One region of the Marinilactibacillus sp. GCM10026970 genome, then DNA from elsewhere that is predicted to be linked to it. Evidence: a T-box and tRNA genes for the amino acid it is inferred to sense, from the RefSeq annotation. Region 1 holds a T-box; the other holds one or more tRNA genes.
The links. The T-box of region 1 lies ahead of thrS (threonine--tRNA ligase). A T-box ahead of a tRNA ligase gene usually reads a tRNA of that ligase, here a tRNA-Thr.
Positions count from the first base shown of each region.

Region 1 (12,011 bases):
TCCAAAATGCTTTAGGCGTTATTGCTTTTTGTCACTACGAAGGAGTAGATCAGGAAAAAGTTGCTGAAAGGCTCAAAACATTTTCTGGTGTTAAAAGAAGATTTACTGAAAAACAAGTGATGGATACAGTGATTATTGACGATTACGCACATCATCCTGCTGAGATAAAAGCTACACTAGATGCGGCGCGTCAAAAATATCCAGACAAAGAAATTGTAGCTGTTTTTCAGCCGCATACTTTTACTAGAACGGTCGCTTTGCTCAGTGATTTCGGGCAATCTCTGGATTTAGCTGATTATGTTTATTTATGCGAGATATTTACTTCTGCTCGCGAGCAATCAGGTGAGATTACCATTCAAGATCTACTCAAGAAGACAGAAAAAGGCATAGCAGTTGTTAGCGAAGAGGATATGTCTCCGCTACTTAAACACAGAGGTTCTGTGTTTGTGTTTATGGGTGCAGGCGATGTAGAGAAATTCGAACACGCTTTTGAAACCTTACTCAGTCAATCTAAAGCGCAGTATTAAATTAAGATTTCAATGATCGTATTAAGATAAAGACTATCCTTTTATTGGGGTAGTCTTTTTGTTTTGAATGATTCAGTATAAGAAACGTAAGTGTTTGAGTACGTTCTCTTTTTTGTGGACGCTATTTTTGTTAAAATACAGTAACGAGAGTCTTAAATGAACTGAGAAAATAGAGGAGTCGAGACGAATGCCTGAACAGAAAAAATTACTTTTGATTGATGGATACAGTATAGCTTTTCGTGCGTTCTACGGGTTACACAGTCAATTAGAACGAATGAAAAATAGAAATGGATTACACACGAATGCCCTTTACGGTATTCATAATATGCTTGAAGTCGTTGTAAACAAAGAACAACCGACGCACGCTCTTGTAGCGTTTGATGCGGGGAAAACGACTTTCCGTCATGAGTTTTTTGAAGAATATAAAGGCGGGCGTTCAAAAATGCCGGCTGAATTTGCCGAGCAGATTCCCTTTATCAAGGATTTGTTATCGGGCTTTGGGCTGCAGTCTTATCAATTAGTCAATTTCGAAGCCGATGATATTATTGGAACACTTTCTACTCAAGCAGAAGCAGACGGCTTTGAAGTCGTCATTCTAACGGGGGACCGAGATCTGACTCAACTAGCTTCTGATAAAGTGAGAATCGATATCACTAAAAAAGGTGTTAGTGACATTAAAGAATATACCGCTGACTCGATCATGGAAGAAATGGGCATTACACCGAATCAGATTATTGATATGAAAGGTCTCGCAGGGGATGCTTCTGATAATATTCCTGGAGTCTCAAATATTGGAGAAAAGACAGCTTTAAAACTTTTAAAAGAATACAGCACAGTTGAAGGTCTGTACGAAAATATTGATGAAATGAAGAAATCTAAACGAAAAGAAAATTTGATCAATGAAAAAGAAACAGCACTATTAAGTAAAAAGTTAGCAACTATCGACATTCAAGCGCCTATTGAAATTTCTGTAGAGGAATTAAAGTACAGTGGAATGGACATGGAAAAACTCATTTCTTTCTACAAAGAAATGGATTTTCAATCACACTTGAACAAATTGGATACTTCTGAGTATATGGAACAATTAGCAGAAGATGTAGAAGATATTGACTACGAATATGCCAAATCAATCACATCAGATATGTTCAAACCAGATATGGCGTTATATATCGAAATGCTTGAAGACAATTACCATCAATCGGAAATTGTCTCAGTAGGCTGGGGTAATGATCAAAAGATATATGTTGTGGAACCTGCGGTCGCTTTCGAATCTCCAGAATTTAAAAAATGGGTAGAATCAGAAGATGTCCCTAAAACACTTTATGATACCAAAAGAACCTATGTGGCACTAAATAGAAAAGACATTAACCTTAAAGGTACCGAGTTTGATATTTTGCTGGCTTCTTACTTATTGACAGCGGAAGACAGTAGTAGTGGAGACGTAGCAGATGTAGCGAGCAAGCATCATTATAATGGACTGTCTCCAGACGAAGTGGTTTACGGAAAAGGAAAGAAAAAGAAAGTTCCTGAAAACCTTGAATTGATGAGAGACCATATCGCGCATAAGATTAATGCTGTCTTCAAATTATCCCACCAGATGAATGAGGAACTGGTCAAAAATGAACAAGAAAATCTTCTCAAAGAGATGGAAATCCCTCTAGCAATCGTACTAGCTGAAATGGAGATTCGAGGAATCACTGTAGATGCTCAAAGACTAGAAAAAATGAAAGCTGAATTTGCTGAAACCTTAAACACTATTGAACAAAGAATTTACAAAGAAGCCGGAGAAGAATTCAATATTAATTCTCCAAAACAACTTGGTGTTATTTTGTTCGATAAGATGGGTTATCCTGTTATCAAGAAAACAAAAACTGGCTATTCTACAGCTCAAGATGTACTTGAAAAACTTCAAGATCAAGCCCCTATTGTAGAATTTATTTTACAATATAGACAAATTGCCAAAATTCAGTCTACTTATATTGAAGGCTTGCTCAGAGTGATTCAACCAGAAACAGGGAAAATCCATACTCGTTATCTTCAGACAGTTGCGAGGACTGGGCGCTTGAGCTCAGTGGATCCTAACCTTCAAAATATACCCGTTAGACTAGAAGAAGGGCGAAAAATCAGACAAGCTTTCATACCCCGAAAAGAAGGCTGGAAAATCTTTGCATCCGATTATTCTCAAATCGAATTAAGAGTACTCGCACATATTTCTGACGACGAACATCTGAAACAAGCTTTTATCGAAGAACAAGATATTCATACGAGTACGGCGATGCGAGTATTTGATCTTAAAGACCCAAGCGAGGTAACTGCAAATATGAGAAGGGATGCTAAAGCCGTCAACTTTGGAATTGTTTATGGAATTAGTGATTATGGTCTTTCTCAAAGTTTGAATATCACTCGAAAAGAAGCTCAAGAATACATTGATACGTACTTTAGTCGATTCCCTGGTGTGAAGACATTTATTGATGATGTTATTCGCGAAGCAAAAGACAAGGGGTTCGTTGAAACCTTGTTCCATAGAAGAAGATATTTACCAGATATCAATTCTCGAAACTTCAATTTAAGATCATTTGCTGAAAGGACAGCTATGAATACGCCAATCCAAGGTAGTGCTGCAGATATCTTGAAAGTAGCTATGATTAATATGGCGGAAAAAGTAAAAGAAAAAGGCCTTGAAGCTACGATGCTTTTACAAGTTCACGATGAGGTCATTTTCGAAGCTCCAGAAGAAGAGATACCGGTTTTAGAAGAACTAGTCAAAGAAGTTATGGAAAGTGCAGTAGAACTATCTGTACCGCTCAAAGTTGAAAGCAGCTGGGGTAAGAGCTGGTATGAAGCTAAATAATATAACAAAACAGCTAAGAAGCGAGTTTACTCTCGCTTCTTTAACTGTTTTTATAGGAGAATGAAAGGAAGAATCATGTGCCTGAATTACCAGAAGTAGAAAGTGTCCGGACAGGACTAGAAAAGCTGATCAAAGGATTGAAAATCAAACAAGTAACTGTTTTATGGGATAGAATCATTGCGGAACCGAGTGATATTCGCCTATTCAAAGAAAAAATTAAAAATCAACGTATTGAATCAATAGGAAGAAGAGGGAAATTTTTATTATTTTTTTTAACAGATTACGTAATGATTTCGCATTTGAGAATGGAAGGGAAATACCGAATAGAATCAAATGATGTCCCAATCTCAAAACACACCCATGTGATCTTTGAACTAGAAGATGGAAGGGAGCTCAGATACCTTGATGTTAGGAAATTTGGTAGGATATCATTGATTCCAAGAGACACTGAGCTTGCTCACGCATCGATTGCCAAACTAGGACCAGAACCAGTAAGAGAAACTTTGGTGTTAGAAACATTTAAAAATCAATTGCTTAAAAGGAAAAAAACAATCAAAGCAACACTTTTAGATCAAACGGTCATTGCAGGTATTGGGAATATCTATGCAGATGAAATTTTATTTGAAGCAAAAATTCACCCAGCACGTATGGCGAACACGTTAATTGAAAGAGAACTTATTACTCTTTACGAAGCTATTTTACTCGTTATGGGTAAGGCAGTAAAAGCGGGTGGGACAACCATACGAACTTATCAGAACGCTTTCGGAGAAACAGGATCATATCAGTCATTCTTGAATGTATATGGAAAAAAAGGGCAATCTTGCCCACGTTGTGGAACAACTATTGAAAAAACGAAAGTAGCGCAAAGAGGAACGCATTACTGCCCAAATTGCCAGTCAGAAAGTCAGTTGATTCGTTAATAATAGAATAGAGTAGAGAAGGAGGTTGATCATGACTTATGTATTAGGTTTGACAGGAGGTATTGCATCTGGCAAGTCGACTGTTAGTCGTTATTTCTTAAAACATAACATTCCTGTGGTAGATGCTGACGTCGGGGCTAGAATTGTTATTGAACCAGGAACTGAAGCATTAGAAAAAGTACAGAATCTATTTGGTGAGGAGATTCTACTGGAAAATGGTGAATTGAATCGAAAAAAACTAGGAGAACTCATTTTTAGCGATCCCTTAAAGAGAAAACAGTTAAATGACTGTCTGTCTTACTATATTAGAGAATGGATTCTTTCAGAGAAAGATCGATTGATCACTTCTGGACATGAACTGATTGTACTAGATATTCCATTATTATTTGAAGCTGGCTACAAAAAAGATGTTGATGAGATTATGGTTGTAGCTGTTGATAAAGAAACGCAACTAGCACGATTGATGAAACGAAACAAACTGAGTCAAGCTGAGGCGCTTCAAAGAATTGAGTCTCAGATGGAATTATCGGAAAAAGTAGACCAATCAGATTATGTTATCTATAACAATGGAACGCTAGAAAATACAATGAGTCAAGTCGATGAATGGCTTATAAGTAAAGGGTATTACAGCACTTAAAGCTATGGTATACTGAATATAACTGAAAGTACCGTTAGATTATAAGAAAAGGACTGATTCCTATGCAATGTCCTCGCTGTCAGCATAATGGAAGTAGAGTAGTCGATAGTAGACCAGCTGATGAAAATAAAGCCACTCGTAGACGAAGAGAATGCGAAAGTTGTGGATTCAGATTTACGACCTTTGAGCGATTAGAGCAGTCACCAATACTCGTTGTGAAGAAAGATAAAACTCGTGAAGAATTTAGTCGAGAAAAACTTTTAAGAGGTCTGAGACGAGCGTTTGAGAAAAGACCCGTTACAGCCGAAGATCAAGAAAAAATTGTAACTCGAGTAGAGTATAAGATCAGAGACCGTGGAGATAGCGAAATCGAATCTACTAAGATTGGTGAGTACATTATGCAAGAACTCGCTGATGTGGATGATGTTGCTTATATAAGGTTTGCAAGTGTATACAGACAATTCAAAGATATAGAGGTTTTTATGAAAGAAATGCAGGAACTAGCAAAGAAAAGAAAGAATGACAAATAAATGAAAGGAGAGAGTGCACAATGAATTACCCATGGCAGCAAGTCAACCCAAAAGATTTTTTCACATTACGTCAAGCTGTACCTCTCTCTGATCAAGATGTACGTATTTTGACGACAATCTACCAACCACTTATTGGAAATGCAGCATTCACATTGTATATGAATTTAAAAGAATCCATCAGAAGTGGTAGTGGTTGGACAGGAGCTAGACCTTTATCTGAGCTGATGACGCTTCTTGATATCGGGATACCAGAATTATATCAAGCCCGCATTCGACTCGAAGGTTTAGGGCTGTTGAGTGTTTACAAAAGTAAAAAGGACTCAGATCAGTTTCTTTTTGAAATCAAACCGCCCCTTTCTGCCGAACGATTTTTTAATGATCATCTGATGCGTCTGATCTTATTTGAAAAAGTTGGAGAAAGAATGTTCAACGAAATTAGACAGCAGTTCTCTATTGAAAAACCTAAAGCAGAAGAGTATCAAGAAATTACAAAGTCTTTCTTAGATGTCTACTATTTTGACATTCAAAAACATAATCAATTGTCAGTAATAGAGTTTGATGACAATGAGTTCTCGTCTTCGACGCATTCACCGGTTCAAATGATGAGTGAACAAAGTGACTTCGATTGGATATTTTTTGTGGAAGGATTGAATCATCATTTTATCAATAAAAAATCACTTACAAAAGAAATCAGAGAATTAATTATCTCTCTCTATGAAGTTTATGGTGTCAACGAACTGGATATGCAAAAATATGTTCTGGAAGCTACAGACATAGAAACTTCAAATATCGACCAAGAGAAACTACCACAAATTGTTCAAAGAGATTTCCATAAAAAGCAGGCTAGACAAGTTCAGATACAAGATAAAATAAAGGGTTCAATTCAAGAAGAACAATCTGTTAAAAGTGGGCGCAAAACACAACTGAAACAAAAAGGATTTAACAATCAGGAAATCGAAATCATTCTTCATGCTCAGGAAGTAAAACCAATTGAATATTTGAAATCTATCAAGAATCAAAAAGGTGGATTTGTTTCCAGCAATGAAACGTGGGTCATTAAAGAACTTGTGGAACAATCTTCTCTTTCGACAAGTGTAATCAATATATTGATCAACTATGTATTGATCGGGAAAAACGCACCTGTGCTGGAAAAAAGTCTTGCACTGAAAGTCGCAAATGACTGGGCGCAAAACGATATAAACTCACCAGAAGATGCTCTACAGAAAGTAAAACAACTATATGCTGAGTCAAAAAGCGATAGACAAAGCAAACAAAGATCCGGTTCAAATCGTTCAAATTCTCAAAAGTATGTTAGGAAAGAAACTTTACCAGATTGGGCAACAGAAGAGAACGTTGGAGAAGAAATCGATGCTAAAAAGCAAGAAGAATTCAGACAAAGACTTGAGCGGATCAGAAATAGAAGTAAAGGTGGTGACAGTTAATGGAAAGTATTCGTAACCAGTTGGAAAATATGATGAATTCAACTAAAATGAACGAGAGATTTAGAGAAATCATGAAAAATGAAGTGTTTAAAGATCCCGATGTTCGACGGTTTATTGCTGAAAACAGGACGATACTCGATAACGAAGCGATTGAAAAAAGTGCGTCTAAGTTGTATGAATTTGTTGTCGAAAAGAAGAAAGCCGCCGCTCAAAGTGGACAGCTTATGCCGGGATATAAACCAAGCCTTTCGATCAACAATAAAAGAGTAGATGTAACCTATGAGCCATCTTCTGATTTGATTAATCGTCAGAAACAAGAAGCGATCAATAAACGGATTCATTCAATGTATATGTCAAAAGACATTAAACATTTCAATATTGATCAGTTTGATAGTACGCCGGGAAGAAATAAAGCGGTAGAGGAAGCGTATGATTTTATTGATCAGTATCTTGAGAATCCTGATACCTTCCAGCAAGGGCTATACCTTTATGGGAAATTCGGAGTCGGAAAAACTTTTCTACTTGGAGCGATAGCTCACGAGTTATCGAAACAAGGTCATCCCTCAACACTCGTTCATTTCCCAACATTTGCTGTCGAAATGAAGAATTCGATTGGTCAAAATACAACTGAAGAAAAGCTTTCTGCCTTGAAAAATGCGAAAATATTAATGATCGACGATATTGGGGCAGATTCTATGTCGAGTTGGATTAGAGATGATATCCTGGGAGTCGTTTTGCAGCATAGAATGCAGGAACAACTTCCAACATTCTTCTCTTCTAATTTTGATATGGCCCATTTGGAACAAGAGCATCTTCGAGTGACACAAAGAGGCGAAAATGAGCCGTTAAAAGCTAAACGGATTATGGAACGAGTAAAGTTTCTTTCCAAAGAAGTAGAAATGACAGGCGATAACAGGAGACATGCTTAACAAGAAAACTGTTGAAAGCTAAAGTCAAGCGTGGTATTCTACTATTATTCTAATAATAAAACTTAGAGAAAGATAAATTTGATAAGAACTTGTTTTAAAGAGAGGAAGACATTAGCTGAAAGTCTTCTAAAACAATTTATCATCTACCCCTTTCGAGTGCTGCTTTGAACTGAGTAAGAGCAGACGTGTCTCTGCGTTAAAGAGCTAATGAAGACAGAAAGTCAACTTTCTGTAAAACTGGGTGGAACCACGTAATCCATTACGTCCCAATGAATGAGATCGATCTCATTCATTGGGACTTTTTTTGTACAATAAGTAAAGAGAATAAAAAGCAGGAGGAATTTATATGTCAGAAATCGCAGTTAAATTACCAGATGGTTCCGTAAAAAATGTGGAATCAGGATCATCACCGAAAATGGTTGCAGGCAGTATTGCTAAATCATTGGAGAAAAAAGGCTTAGCCGGTAAGTGGAATGGCCAGCATGTTGATTTTGATCAACCTCTTTATGAAGACGGGGAACTTGAAATTATTACACCAGATCACGAAGATGCTTTAGGGATCCTTCGTCATTCTACTGCCCACTTAATGGCTCAAGCAATCAAGCGATTATTCCCAGATGTTAAGTTCGGGGTAGGACCAGCGATTGAAACAGGGTTTTATTATGATACAGATTCAGAAACACCTATCACAGAAGAAGATTTAGAATCCATTGAAAAAGAAATGATGGCAATTGTTAAAGAGAACCTGCCATTTGTACGGAAAGAAATTTCTAGAGAAGCGGCACTTGAATTATTTGCAGCAGATCCTTACAAAGTAGAACTCATTACAAATTTACCAGAAGATGAGACAATATCTGTTTATGAACAAGGTGAATTTGTCGATCTATGTAGAGGTGTACATGTGCCTTCGACTGGTCGGATTCAAGTATTCAAATTACTCTCTCTAGCAGGAGCTTACTGGAGAGGAAACTCAGATAATAAAATGATGCAGCGTGTTTACGGTACGGCTTTCTTCGATAAAAAAGCTTTAAAAGAATTTATCAAGATGCGTGAAGAAGCTAAACAACGCGATCACCGTAAATTAGGTAAAGAACTAGATATCTTTATGTTATCACCTGAAGTTGGATCAGGACTGCCATTCTGGTTACCAAAAGGTGCAACAATCCGCCGAGTGATTGAAAGATACATCACAGACAAAGAGATTAGCATGGGTTACCAGCACGTATATACTCCAATCATGGCAAATGTAGATTTTTACAAAACGTCTGGACACTGGGATCACTATCATGAAGATATGTTTCCACCAATGGACATGGGTGATGGAGAAATGCTTGTATTGCGTCCGATGAACTGTCCGCATCATATGATGGTGTTCAAAAATGACGTAAGAAGTTACCGAGATTTACCAATCCGTATCGCAGAATTAGGCCAAATGCACCGTTATGAGAAAAGTGGCGCTTTATCTGGATTACAACGCGTTCGTGAAATGACTTTGAATGATGCTCACGTATTTGTAAGACCAGATCAAATTAAAGAAGAATTCCGCCGAGTTGTGGAGTTGATGCTAGCCGTATTCGAAGATTTCGATATTAAAGACTATCGCTTCCGATTAAGTTATCGTGATCCGAAAAACACAGAGAAATACTTTGATGATGATGAAATGTGGGAAAAAGCACAGTCTATGTTGAAAGATACTTTGGATGAAATGGGGATGGATTACTTCGAAGCCATTGGTGAAGCAGCCTTTTACGGTCCAAAGCTAGATGTACAAGTTAAGACAGCGATGGGAATCGAAGAAACATTATCAACGGTTCAATTAGACTTCTTGCTACCTGAAAGGTTCGACCTGACTTATGTTGGTGAAGATGGTAATGACAACCATAGACCAGTTGTTATTCACCGTGGTATTGTATCAACAATGGAACGATTTGTAGCTTATCTGATTGAAAGATACAAAGGAGCTTTCCCTACATGGTTAGCACCGGTACAGGCTAAAATCATTCCAGTTAACTTGGATATTCATGCTGACTACGCTAATCAGTTAAATGAAGAACTGAAAGCGAAGGGACTACGAATTGAAATTGATAACCGCAATGAAAAAATGGGATACAAGATTCGCCATGCACAAACACTTAAAATCCCTTATCAAATCGTAGTGGGTGACAGTGAAGTAGAAAACCAGACAGTAAGTGTTCGTAAATATGGTGAAAAAGAAACGATCACCTATTCTAAAGATGAGTTCATTTCAAACATTGTAGCTGAATCTAATAAATGATTTAATATTCAAATAGAGTTGACAGGTGAATAAGTATCTGTTATGATATAAGAGTTGAGAAAACAAAGCAGAAGCGCCCGCTTCTCGCCTTTTGGATTTAAATCCATGGGCAGATATCGAACGTATATAACTCAAAATAGTTACGACTATTTTGAAGTCAGATGAGTATATCTTGTCTGATTGCGGAGATAGAGACGGGGCTTTGAAAAAGGTCACGTCTCTTTTTCTGTCTCTGTTTTTTTCGCAAATACTTTGGAGGTGAACCACCATAGCAAAAGACATGATTGTCAATGATCGTATTCGTGCTAGAGAAGTACGTTTGATCGGCAAAGACGGTGAACAGATCGGGGTAGTCCAACGCAATGAAGCAATGCGCTTAGCTGAAGATGCCAATCTAGATTTAGTTCTAGTGTCACCTAACGCTAAGCCACCTGTTGCTCGTGTAATGGATTATGGGAAGCATCGCTACGAAATGCAAAAGAAAGAACGTGAAGCAAGAAAGAATCAAAAAATCGTTAACGTTAAAGAGATTCGTTTGAGTCCAACTATCGATGATCACGATTTTGATACAAAATTGCGTAATGCACGTAAGTTCTTGGAAAAAGGCGATAAAGTGAAAGTATCTATTCGATTCCGTGGACGTGCGATTACTCACAAAGAAATTGGACGTGAAGTACTAGAACGTATGGCGGAAGCAGCGTCTGACATTTCACAAGTCGAATCGAAAGCTAAAATGGATGGTCGTAGCATGTTCTTGATGCTGGCACCGAAATCTGAGAAATAAGATAAGTGTAGGAGGAAATCAACAATGCCTAAGCAAAAGACACATAAAGGTTCAGCAAAACGTTTCAAGAGAACGGGTTCTGGTAAACTTAAACGTAGCCACGCAAAACGTAGCCACATGTTTGCAAACAAATCTCAAAAACAAAAACGTCACTTGCGTAAATCTACAATGGTTTCACACAGTGATTACAAACGTATCAGACAACAACTTGCTAAAATGAAATAATAAATGTACGAGCACTCGTTTGATCGAGAGTGCAACCAAGGAGGAAATCAACAATGGCACGAGTTAAAGGTGGAGTAGTCTCCCGCAAGCGCCGTAATCGCGTTTTAAAGCTAGCTAAAGGGTATTACGGAGCGAAGCATCGCTTGTTTAAAGTTGCAAAACAACAAGTAATGAAATCTTACCAATATGCATACAGAGACCGTAAACAAAACAAACGTAACTTCCGTAGATTATGGATTGCACGTATTAACGCTGCAGCACGTATGAACGGCCTAAGCTACTCTAAATTGATGCACGGACTTAAACTTGCAGAAATCGACATGAACCGTAAAATGTTAGCTGAACTTGCAGTAAGTGATGCAGCAGCATTTACAACTTTGGCTGACCAAGCTAAAGATGCTTTAAGCAAATAATATATTAAAACTCGCTTATATAAGCGGGTTTTTTTTTTATACATTTTTTATAGACGCTACTTAAAGTATTTGATGAATAGTATACGATTTTGAATAGACAAATTAAGAAAAAACATAGAGAACAGGTTAAGTAAATACGCATTATTTATACGAATTCAAGATAATTTATTTGCCAAGTATGACGAAAAAGAGTCGATGTAGCCTCATTCAATTTAAATGAGAGATTTCAACATATAAATTGTATAAAAATAAGATATAATTTGTAAATACATGATATAATAAACTAAATGACAAGGATCCCAGTTTGCCCAAATTGGAGTATGATCTCTTGAAAAAGCTAATGTGGAACTCAATAATGCATGGTGGCAATTGTTATTGAATGATCCTATACATAAGTTGCAATCCCTTATATAGAAATGGAAGGTATGAGGCAATGAAAAGATCTAAAAAGCGAATAGCGGTCATTGGAACAGGCATA
Region 1 covers NZ_JBHSUL010000018.1:4,105-16,115, forward strand. The annotation lists gene murC (UDP-N-acetylmuramate--L-alanine ligase) at 1-527, shown strand, start outside; gene polA (DNA polymerase I) at 715-3,378, shown strand; gene mutM (DNA-formamidopyrimidine glycosylase) at 3,456-4,298, shown strand; gene coaE (dephospho-CoA kinase) at 4,330-4,935, shown strand; gene nrdR (transcriptional regulator NrdR) at 4,998-5,465, shown strand; gene ACFP65_RS06150 (replication initiation and membrane attachment family protein) at 5,486-6,907, shown strand; gene dnaI (primosomal protein DnaI) at 6,907-7,836, shown strand; T-box leader at 7,891-8,108, shown strand; gene thrS (threonine--tRNA ligase) at 8,183-10,111, shown strand; gene infC (translation initiation factor IF-3) at 10,392-10,895, shown strand; gene rpmI (50S ribosomal protein L35) at 10,920-11,120, shown strand; gene rplT (50S ribosomal protein L20) at 11,174-11,533, shown strand; gene hemG (protoporphyrinogen oxidase) at 11,967-12,011, shown strand, end outside.

Region 2 (12,011 bases), on a different contig from region 1:
ACGATCAGCGCCTGCATTGGATCCTCCTTAATATTGGTTAAGTCTATTTATTCCCTACAACCAAAGCTCATCAATCACTCATCATTCTTATTTATTTGCCATTTATAAATCTATCTTACACTTTTAACATTATGTTAGCAAAAATTTTCAGAAAGTTTTTTTAGAAACTGTTTTAATTATTCTTCACAAAATCATCATAACTATTGCAGTGGCATCCCTGAAACGTGGGTTTTATTGTGGTATAATGAAGTTGTGAAAAAAACGAGTAAACGATAAAATACACGACTGATTAGGGGGTCACTATCATGCCATTTCTTCCATTTTTATATTGGGATAACACATTTATTTTAATTATTATCGGTATGGTCATTTCAGGTTTTGCAAGTATGTACGTTCAATCCACTTATCGTAAATACGGTGAGGTTAATAGCAAAAACGGCTTTACGGCTTCAGAAGTCTGCCGTAAAATTTTAGATGTTGCGCATCTTCAGGATGTTCGTTTGGAAGGTATCCGTGGTAACTTAACGGACCATTATAACGCTCAAGAAAACGTTTTGCGCTTGTCTGATACGACAAGAAATTCTAGATCCGTTGCCGCAATCGGTGTAGCAGCTCACGAAGCGGGGCATGCTTTACAAGACCGTGATGATTATGGTCCATTAAGACTACGTGCAGCACTTGTGCCGGTAACGAACTTTGGACAGACTGCGGCTTTTCCTATTCTATTCTTAGGGTTCTTTTTTGGTGAAGCTGGTGGAATGCTTGTCAATATCGGTATTCTACTATTTTCTCTAACTTTACTATTCCAACTGGTTACTTTACCAGTAGAATTCAATGCTTCGAATCGTGCAATTCAAGTACTTGAAACTCAAGGATTACTCAGTAGAGAAGAAATTCCTCAAGCACGTAAAGTCTTGAACGCTGCGGCTCTAACGTACGTTGCTGCGGCTATTGCTTCATTCTTAAGTGTCTTGCGTCTCGTACTCATTTTCAGTGGGAACGGACGAAATCGTGGATAAACCATTGATATAATGAAAAAGACGAAATCTCAACTTAAGAGATTTCGTCTTTTTTGTTATCCGTTTTGTAAGCTTTCAATATAGTGTTTCAATACATGAATCGTCTGAATACAATCCGATAGTTCAGACCATTCTTTCGGATTATGACTGATTCCATCTTTACTCTGGATAAACAGCATCGCTGAAGGTATGTGCCGTCCTAGAATCATAGCGTCATGTCCTGCTCCACTGGATAATTTAAAAGGCTCTACTCCATTTGCTCGGCAGCTTTCAGATAATTGCTGCTGCAAGTTATTTGGAACAGGAGAAGGGGCAACGTCATGTACCGTTTCGTATGCAAAGGAGATCCCAGTATCAGCTGCTATCGCTTTACCGGCTTCGATAATTTTTTCAATCAGCTCTGCCCTAGAGTCAAAGTAAATATCTCTGATATCAAGATACATAATGACCTCTCCAGGTATGACATTTGTCCCATTTGGCTTGACTTGGATATTCCCAACAGTTGCCACAGCTGAATCATTGACTGTGCGTGGCAGTCTGCTGACTTCTTGTATAAACGCACTAGCTGCAACTAAGGCATCTTTACGGTCATCCATTGGCGTGTTTCCAGCGTGTCCTGCAATCCCTTCAAACATTACTTTCAACCAATACGGTCCTGCTATTCCCGTTACCACCCCACAAGGAAGCCCCGCTTTTTCTAGTTTCTTTCCTTGTTCGATATGCACTTCTACGAAAGTCTCAATTTCTGATAAGTCTCTTCCAGCATCTTGATAGCCTTGAACAGTCAGTCCAACATCTTGGATGACCTCTTCAAATAAACGACCATCATAATCTCTTCGTAGAAGCGTCTTTTCCATATCTGTATCGCCGACCATTGCTTCGCTACCGGTTAAACCACCATTAAATCTAGACCCTTCTTCATCAGTAAACACGACCACTTCGTATGATTTCTCAGGAGTATAGCCTGTATCTTTCCATGCCTGAGCGACTTCAAGAGAGGCCAAAACACCAATCGTTCCGTCAAAATGTCCCCCGTTTGGTACAGTGTCCACATGAGAACCACTTAAGACAGCTGGTTTTTCTTTCTGTTTACCTTCTAATTTCCCAAAAATGTTCCCCGCACCATCTTCGGTAACTGTCAGTCCAGCTTCTTTCATCCATCCAACCACTTGATCTTTAGCTTCTCTTTCAAGAAAAGAAAAACCAGGACGTCTAGACCCTTCCTCTTCCGTCAAACCGATATTGGCCAGTACAGATAAGCGTTCCGCTATTCGTTTACCAGAGACCCCATTTTTCGATAACGTACCATCATAAGTCTTTAATAATCGCTCACTTAAATCTATGTATGGATTTGCCATTTCAATCTCCCCTTAACGATTTTTATTCATTATAGCATGTTTAAAAAGAGAAAAAAGAGATGATCTTTTTTAGATCATCTCTTAAAACGTTCTATTATTTTGCATCTTCTGCAAAGACAATGTGCCACTCCTGTTGTTTAGACAAGAATTCGCGTGCAACTTCTTTAGCACCTTCTAAGGTATGGTGTGCAGCCCAACCACATTGTTTCTCGTTACTAGCCGGTACTTCGTCAGCTTCTAGAATATCTTCCATTGTACGTTTCAGTACATCTAAAATCTCATCGTAATTTTCGTGGTTGATTACGGTAAGGTAGAAACCTGTCTGGCATCCCATCGGTCCAAAATCAATCACATAATCTGCATGATTGCGAATATGTTCCGCAGTCAAATGCTCCAACGAGTGAACCGCCATCATATCCATATGCTCTTTATTTGGCTGTGAGAAGCGAACATCATATTTAACAATTACGTCCCCATTCGCACCTGTTTTGCGATCTGCGACTCTTACATATGGTGCAATGACTTTATTGTGATCTAAGTTGAAACTTTCAACGTTCATTCTTTTTTCTACCATAGTTCTGATCTCCTTTTTTACGCTTAAACTTTTGTGCGCAATCCTTTACCTTGATGAACAAAATGAGAAGCCGCTTCTGTTTCCTACAGTAACTAATCCTATTGATTCATCTACTAGTTCAGCATACCCCAGATTTGACACTTCTTCAATCCTTAATTGGTATAGTATTTAAAGTAGACACAGGCTAGGAAAAAATACGACTTTTTGCACTGGAAATGTCCAGAGCTCATTCCCTCTCGTTACTTTGATCAGCAGAAATATCTCATATTTTTCCACCGCTCATTCTCATCTTTATTATCTAGAACGAAGAATATCTTCATAGAAAATAGCTCTTGAAGTCTCAATATAAGGTGTGATGAAAAGGTAACCCAAACCTAGTGTCAAAGCACCGACGAAATGCCATCCAATAAAGCTTAATTCTAGTACGAACAACCTACCTTTATGACCATCCATCAGTTCTCTACTACGCGTTATGCAATCCATTGGTGAAAGGTAGTGCCCACTCTCTGTAGCATCTTTATAAACGAAATAAGTCTGAGCGTACGAAAAACTTTTAACAATGCCCGGTATAACAAACAAAAACGACCATAGAAACGTATAAAGCCACTGCAGTATGTACATTGCTAAGACAGGCACTGCGTGACCCTTTTTCAAAACCTGAATTGAGTCTCTCAACGGTACGATTTCATAATTAGGATTTCTAACCACATCTAACAAAGTATAGGAAACACCGGTAGCAAATACAATTGTCAAAAGATTGGTTCCCCATTCTCTAATAGTCGTCGTTATATTCGTATCTGTTTCTGTTATTCCATTTATATAATTTCCATTAAATATATTGGTACCAAAAAAACCAAAAGCTAATGAAGATCCACCAACGATCAAAATCCCAATCAATACTGGAATAATGTTTAATAAAGCCGCTTCCTTCCATCTACCTTGTAACGTCTGTCTGGCCAATCTTCTAATTTCTCCTACTGGTAACATCTTAACACCCTCCAATTTCAATTCAATTTATTTGTAACTGTAATATTTTTATTTGCTACTTCTAAATTTCTTAGTTGAATTATTAAAATACTTGTCGACCTATCTGGCAGTTGTTCATTCAATATTTCTAAATTTTCCAAAATCGTCCAACAAGTCGACTGGTCTACTTTATCTTCAGATTCACATAACGTCATAAACCGTTTTTCATAAGCTTGGAGTAAAATAGCTCTTTGGTCGGGACCCGCTAACCCAATTCTCCAGGTTGCTCGTAGAACACTTTCAGCAAGTTCCTGATTTGGCACATATGTACACTTCCAGATATCCTGAAAACTATGTAAAATTCTGCGTTCAGGATCGCTAATGGATAAGTAGCATAAGAGCTGACTTGCACCTATCTTCTCGTAAAGATTGGATGATTTCAAACTTGAAAGCAATGTTTCCCAAACTTCGTAAGACCAGTCTACTTGATCTTCACTTTTCTCTAAAAGCAAAATAAATGCCGTCAGCTGACACTCTTTTTTCCCGTGTTCAATTATTTCTAACAACATACGAGTTTCTTTATCCATCATCAAATTCATCCTTTAGCATACTGTCCTTGTTTAACTGTATCTTTATTTTACTAAAGCCATTCGGTCAATTCTATCATGCTTAAGACTGATTTTTATCGAGCTCATATAAGTCTAGTGATTGTTCAATCTCTATTTCGACTTGTTTTCTAAGCGCACTGAGTCGATTTTGAGAAGTTGTGATTTGATTCAAAAGATTTTCAAGACTCGATAAATTATCTTGGATTTTATTGTAGTTACTAACGTCAGTAAAGATATTGTCTAACATAAAATCCATTAAACGATGACTATTTGAAAGATATTCGTATCCGCTATCCCAACTGTAAGAAACATCTTTCAATTCTTCTTGGTAGCGCATTAAACCAACTTCTACTTTTTGCATAATGGATTCCGCTTTATCAATATGATCATATTTAACCACATCTGTTAAGAATCCTCCTCCAAGCATATCGACTGTTGACCAGGACTTTGCAGAATCTAAAGCATCTATCGCTTCGTATACATATCTCAAAATTTTTTGCCCAATGTAAAAAGCTTCATCAATCTCTTCGCAGGTCTCTCTCAAATGCTTTCTCTCACTGAATGCTTCAAGCACTTCTTCTCTATAAGGACCGCTAGTCTCGTTCAATTGCTGCTTTAGTGCGTGTAATTGCGTCGTCAATCGATTACGTTCATTTTCCAAGCGCTCTTGTTCTAAATAGGCTTGTTCCAATGTCTCAGTACACTCGTTCAGATGTTTGTAGGCTTTGGTTCTAGATTGCTCTATTTTTTCTATGTATTGTTCTTCTCTGCCAATCAAACTGGTTAAAAAACGTTTAAACTGTTGCTTTGTATACTGGTCTGATGATTTTGTAAAAGATTCGTATACTCGTTTTGCATTTGCTTTCGCCTGCAAACAATGGTTTAAATACTTTTGGTTAACGATCATTTCCTCTTTCACTCTTGTCAATTTCGTATAAAGATTGTCTAGCTCTATCACTTTTTTTGCCTTCTTTCGATTGACGACTCATTTTGTTCTTTATTATACCGATTGTTTTGTTTCTTCGCTATAACGAGTTAAACAAAAAAGGCCAAAGCATATGCTTCGACCTTTTACTTTTTAAATTGAATTAATTCGTTCCAAGCTCTTCACGTACAACATTGGCGATACGTTCTACATAGTTGACTACAGCTTCTTCAGTCTCTGCTTCTGCCATGACTCGCAATAGTGATTCTGTTCCACTAGGACGAACGAGTACACGTCCATTTCCAGCCATCTCCGCTTCGACTTCTTCGATAACTGTCTTAATTGCGATATTATCCATTACATTGTGTTTGTCTGTAACAGGAATATTGACTAATTTTTGCGGATACGTAACGACTTCTTCCGCTAATTCAGACAATTTTTTACCCGTTTGTTTCATAACGTTTAGCAATTGAACACCTGTTAGCAAGCCGTCACCTGTTGTATGATAATCAAGGAACACAACATGTCCTGATTGTTCTCCACCTAGGTTGTATCCATTTTTAAGCATTTCTTCTACTACATAACGGTCGCCAACCTGTGTTTTAACAGATTCTAAATCATGTTCTTCAATCGCTTTATAAAAACCGATATTACTCATAACTGTAGAAACAATCGTGTTTTTCTTTAAACGTCCTTCGTCATGCATGTATTTACCACAAATATAGAGAATTTTATCTCCATCTACGATATTTCCTAGTTCATCAACAGCAATCAAACGGTCGCCATCGCCATCAAAAGATAATCCAATGTCCGCACCTTTTTCAAGCAAGAATTCTGCAAGATGTTCTGGGTGTGTACTTCCGACACCTTTATTGATGTTTAATCCATCAGGTGAAGCTCCCGTTACATCAAATTCTGTATCCAAGTCTGCAAATAAACGATTTAATAAAGGACTAGCTGCTCCGTTAGCACCGTCTAGTGCAACGTGGATACCAGAAAGATCTCCAGAGATTGTTTGCGTCAAGAATTGGATGTATTTCAGCATACCTTCTTTGTACTCTTCAGAAGTTCCTAAACCATCTGCGCTTGGGCGTGGTAGAGTATCTTCATCAGCATCAATCAATGCCTCGATTTCTTGTTCTTGATCGTCAGACAACTTAAATCCGTCTGCTCCAAAGAACTTAATTCCATTATCTTGAACAGGGTTATGAGAAGCTGAAATCATAATACCGGCAGTTGCGCCTTGTTGACGCGTTAAGTAAGAGACCCCAGGAGTCGTCAATACGCCAAGTCTTAAGACTTCCGCTCCTACAGAAAGTAATCCAGCAATCAATGAGTACTCTAGCATACGTCCAGATACTCTAGTATCTTTTCCGACTAATACGCGTGGTCTTTTTTCATCTGTATGTTGAGCTAACACATAGCCGCCATATCTACCAAGTTTAAAAGCCATTTCTGGAGTTAATTCTGCGTTTGCGATTCCTCTTACTCCATCTGTTCCAAAATATTTTCCCATTGTTTAATAGTCTCCTTTTCATTCACAAAAACTCTGATTTTTATTCTGAAGTGCCTTCATCCGTTGAAGCTTCCTCATCACCTGTTGTTACTCGAATCAATACTTCTAGCTCTTCAGGATCTGTTTCCGTGATACCCTCAGGTAATTTTAAAGGTACTGTTCGAACCGTTGATTCAGTAATGCCTGAAACATCTACTTCCACAGAAAAATTATTCAGCGCCTCAAGAGCGTCTGTTTCTCCCGTTACTTTGATATTTTCTGGTTCTCCTTGTGCAATTTCGAGTGCATACTCGTAATTTTCATCCACTGTCCCTGTTTCTCTTAAAACGATTGGAACCGTTCTTTGTGTTCCTTCAACAGGAATCGTCACGTCAATTTGCTGAGGATCTATATTTACGTTCAAAGGATCCCCTATATCATTTAAAACTAATACATTCAAAGTCATGTCTATATCATCTGTAACGCCACTATCTTCTGGTACAACAACGACCATTACATCTGCAATCTCATCCATCGTTGACTCAGCTCCGGAGATTCGAACTCTTTCAGAAGATAAAACAGGTGTCCCTGCTCTATATCCTTCAGCTAAATGCGTCGATTCATTGAATTCAACACGTACTTCGTGTTCTTCAACTCTTTTTTGTTCAACTGTTAAAGCGAAGTCAGATGGACTGATACTATAATCTAATTGGCTACTAATGCCTTCAGCTTCTAAACGAACCGTATGTGATCCAGGGCCTAATTCATTTAGATCAGGTGTAACAATATTAAAATTTTGAGTAGCTAGCGTCTGCGTTAATATCGCTTGCGGTCCTTCCAGACGAATCGTTGCCGTTTCCGGTATGCCAGCTACAAAATAACGATCTCGATCAACATTGATATCAATCGGCATATTTGTAATCACTTCGGTACTTGTAATACTAGCACCATCTGTTGGGTTAGTTGATAGATTTCTAGATGCTTCTTCGTAGTAAACAAATGAAAACAATAAAATCGCAAAGAACAGCGCAATAAAGCGTGTTACCCAGTTATTATCCAAGTTCCATTTCATTTACCAGACACTCCTTTCCGAACGGAGTCAACGACTCTTTGTAGCGGTCCTTGTGTCTCTTTTTCTTTTTCACTCATAACTAATTCTTTATTTAAATAATCCACAACATCGTTACTACTCATTTCAGTGATGAGGTTTCCGCTACGGGCGATACTAATTTCTCCTGTTTCTTCAGAAACAATCAGCGTAATCGCATCAGTAACTTCTGACAGTCCTATCGCAGCTCTATGCCTTGTTCCTAACTTTTTAGGAATCGCTGAACTCTCAGATAATGGTAAATAACTCGCTGCTGTCATAACCTTGAAATCTTTGATGATGACTGCACCGTCATGTAATGGTGTGTTTGGAATAAAAATATTAATCAAAAGTTCAGAAGAGATATCTGCTCCTATTGATATACCTGTTTTAATATATTCGTCCAAACCACTTTCCATTTCAATAGAAATCAATGCACCAATTCGTCTTTTACTCATATATTGAATAGCTTGTGCCATATCCTCTACGACGACTTCGCTTGGATTACTTTTCTTTCTTCTACCAAAAACAGAACCTCTACCTAAATGCTCTAGCCCACGCCTTAATTCTGGCTGAAAAATAATAATCAAAGCCAAAGCAGACCATTGAATGACAAAATTCACGATAAATTCTGTTGTATTCAATTGCAACACGGCACTAAATAATTTAAGTAATAATATTACCCCTATACCTTTGAGCAACTCAATCGCTCTTGTACCCCGGACAATTTTAATCAACTGATAAATAAAGAATGCTACAATCATAATATCTACAATATTGATAGCTGTTCTCCACGTAAACAAATGCGACCAGTCAAAATCCGTTAATAAATCAAAGGGCATGAAAGTCACCTCCTAATTCTAAACATGCACGAAACAAGTATATCATAATTAAGCCATTTTATTGTTCATTTAAGCGAAATTTGTTACATTTAATCTTTGAAGAAAGTCATAAAAAAAAGCCAGATAGCAGAAGCTGCTACCTAGCTTTTAAAATACTGGGCTACCAGGATTCGAACCTGGGGAATGACGGGATCAAAACCCGCTGCCTTACCGCTTGGCTATAGCCCAAAAAATGGAGGGAGTAGGATTCGAACCTACGAACCCGAAGGAGCGGATTTACAGTCCGCCGCGTTTAGCCACTTCGCTATCCCTCCAAAATACATTAGAAAAAATGCTTTACCTGAATGCCGGCTAAAGGAATTGAACCCTCGACCCACTGATTACGATTCAGTTGCTCTACCTACTGAGCTAAGCCGGCTCAAAAGTAAATATTTCTTAAACACATTTCCAACATGACCCCTACGGGATTCGAACCCGTGTTACCGCCGTGAAAGGGCGGTGTCTTAACCGCTTGACCAAGGGGCCATTCTATCTCGTGCTTTTTTTAACACAAGATATATTGTATTATGAAATACCCCTTTTGTCAACAGTATATAGAATTTTTTTTAAATTTTATGCATCTATATTGATTGTCTTGTATTTGTCAGATTTTCTCTTAAATAGTTCAACTACATACGGACAAATCGCCTTAATTTTCTTTCCTTGTTTCTCCATATCTTCCACTACTGTATCTACCAATTGTTCTGCTATTCCCTGACCTCTTAAAGAAGGATCTACGAATGTATGATCTATTGCAACGACGTTATCATTAGGAACAAAAGTGATTTCCGCAAGCAATTTTTCATCTTCTTCTTTGTAAAATCGATTTTCGCCTTTTGTAAATTCCATTTTTCTACCTCCTAAATCATTATGGAATTAATGTTAGCATATTTTAAATGTATTTACTTCTATCTTACCTTTTATAAGTGAAAAGATGTCCAAATCGTCAATAAAACCGCTTTAAATCAATTTTTTTCTGAAAACATTCATAAATCATTTGACATCTAAAAAATGAGGAGTAAACTAATAATGCTAGAGCGCCAAAGAACGTTATTTCCCAAAGGAGGAGACATTTTTATGTCCGAAATTTCTAAAGATCACAAGATACTAGTCATCATGATATTAAACAAAACAGAGCTATTAGATGAGTTGCTTTTAGAGTTTACAACTGCAGGTATTGATTCGGCTACAGTATTAAACTCTGTAGGTATGGCACAACAATTATCTACACTTGAAAACACTCGAATCCTTTCTACTTTGCGTCCGTTTATTACATCTGATCATTCAGAGAATAAGATGATTTTTACGATCGTAGACGAGTCACAAATTGAAACGATACGTACTGTTGTTAAAGATGTTATCGGAGATCTATCAGATCCGGATACTGGCGTACTGTTTGCCATACCGACTTTATTCACTGAAGGCTTTCATTAACATACTTTGCTAGGAAGGAAGAGAGATTAAATTGGAATTCAATACTATGTTTTACGTGGCCCTGATGTTACTTGTAGGGTCTTTATTCGGTCGCGTAGCCGCTATGATCAAATTACCAACCGTTACAGGCTATATTTTCGGTGGCTTGTTGATTGGTCCATCATTTTTCCATATTATGCCCGAGACAGTTCTTGACAATATGGAGATTATATCTGAAATTGCATTAGCTTTTATATCTTTTACCATCGGATTATCATTCAAGGCAAGTTATTTGAGAAGAGTTGGTTTAACTCCACTGATTATTGCTGCCATTGAATCTACACTAGCAGCGGTACTAGTGGCTGGCTCCTTGATGCTCATAGGGAGTGATACAGCATTTTCTCTGATTATGGGAGCAATCGCTGCAGCAACAGCACCCACTTCAATTTTACTCGTTATGAAAGAGTATCGCGCAAAAGGACCAGTATCTGAAATGCTCAAAAGTGTAGCAGCTCTAGATGATGCCACTGCGCTCATTTTGTTTGGTTTTTGTTCTACTGCGGTTAGAATATTGGTGAACACCTCCGGTGAAAGTATCAATGTTCTATCTTCAATTCTCCAACCGATTTTAAGCGTCTTTATTGCGCTAGCTATAGGTGCTTCTGTTGGTTTCGCTATGAAGTATCCTTTGAAATATACAAAAACATCTGGGCAAAAGCTTGGTTTGCTGATTGCTTTTGTATTTTTGTCTAGTAGTATTTCGGTTGGACTTGGCGTTTCAGAGTTACTCTCCGCTATGATGACTGGTACTGTGCTTACGAATATTTCAAGCGATGCACCACAGATGGGGGAATTTTCTGATCGCATTACACCTCCAATCTTTATACTATTTTTTGTATTAGCTGGTGCACAGTTAGATATTCATATCATTCCAACTGTTGGTTTAATTGGAATTATGTATACCGTTTTCCGCGTTGTCGGAAAATTCTTCGGGGCTTATATTGGGGCTTTACTAACGCGTTCCCCTAAAGTCGTCAGAAACTATCTTGGATTTATGCTATTGCCTCAAGCAGGTGTCGGAATTGGATTGATTGCTATTTCAGCTGGTATTTTACCTGAGTATGCTGATCAAATCAGAACCGTTGTTTTAAGTGCAACATTGCTTTATGAATTTTCTGGACCGGTCATCACTAAACTCGTTTTGCGTAAAACCGGCGAAATTGGTACCATCCCGTCAAATGTACAAGAAGCTGCAGATTTTTAAAAAACTATCTTTACCTTAACGAAATAACCCGGATATTAATGACTCCTATCGAGGTCGTTAATATCCGGGTTATTTATTTTGTTTTTTACGAATGATTTGTTCCTGTTTTTGAAGTAGGTTCACTCTTTAATGAATTTTATAAAAACAAATCGCACTAATGGGCCCATTATAATTAATTGCAGTGGTAAAGCGACTATTAAGTTTTTTCCATAAATAAACATATAATCAAGCAGGATAGACCCGGTAGCTTTATTTGTATGAATATACGTAGAAATTAGTCCATATATAGACATAAAAAAGGCCATCCCTACAACCATACACACAGATATCCCAATCACTTTAAAAATTGGGTTCTCAGTATTTTCCGTAAGTTTCAACGCTATTTTTTTTGCGTTTGGACCTACCAGGAACAAATCTAGTG
Region 2 covers NZ_JBHSUL010000008.1:3,342-15,352, reverse strand. The annotation lists gene ACFP65_RS02985 (isochorismatase family protein) at 1-17, opposite strand, end outside; gene ACFP65_RS02980 (zinc metallopeptidase) at 306-1,019, shown strand; gene ACFP65_RS02975 (M20 family metallo-hydrolase) at 1,076-2,377, opposite strand; gene ACFP65_RS02970 (S-ribosylhomocysteine lyase) at 2,472-2,951, opposite strand; gene ACFP65_RS02965 (DUF975 family protein) at 3,246-3,938, opposite strand; gene ACFP65_RS02960 (hypothetical protein) at 3,956-4,507, opposite strand; gene ACFP65_RS02955 (hypothetical protein) at 4,587-5,483, opposite strand; gene glmM (phosphoglucosamine mutase) at 5,614-6,966, opposite strand; gene ACFP65_RS02945 (YbbR-like domain-containing protein) at 7,007-8,017, opposite strand; gene cdaA (diadenylate cyclase CdaA) at 8,014-8,874, opposite strand; tRNA gene ACFP65_RS02935 (tRNA-Gln) at 9,030-9,102, opposite strand; tRNA gene ACFP65_RS02930 (tRNA-Tyr) at 9,108-9,188, opposite strand; tRNA gene ACFP65_RS02925 (tRNA-Thr) at 9,220-9,292, opposite strand; tRNA gene ACFP65_RS02920 (tRNA-Glu) at 9,328-9,399, opposite strand; gene ACFP65_RS02915 (GNAT family N-acetyltransferase) at 9,487-9,762, opposite strand; gene ACFP65_RS02910 (hypothetical protein) at 9,991-10,347, shown strand; gene ACFP65_RS02905 (cation:proton antiporter) at 10,379-11,590, shown strand; gene ACFP65_RS02900 (DUF2798 domain-containing protein) at 11,710-12,011, opposite strand, start outside.
Region 2: it encodes a tRNA-Thr, which carries the amino acid that the T-box ahead of thrS (threonine--tRNA ligase) is inferred to sense. The anticodon was not compared.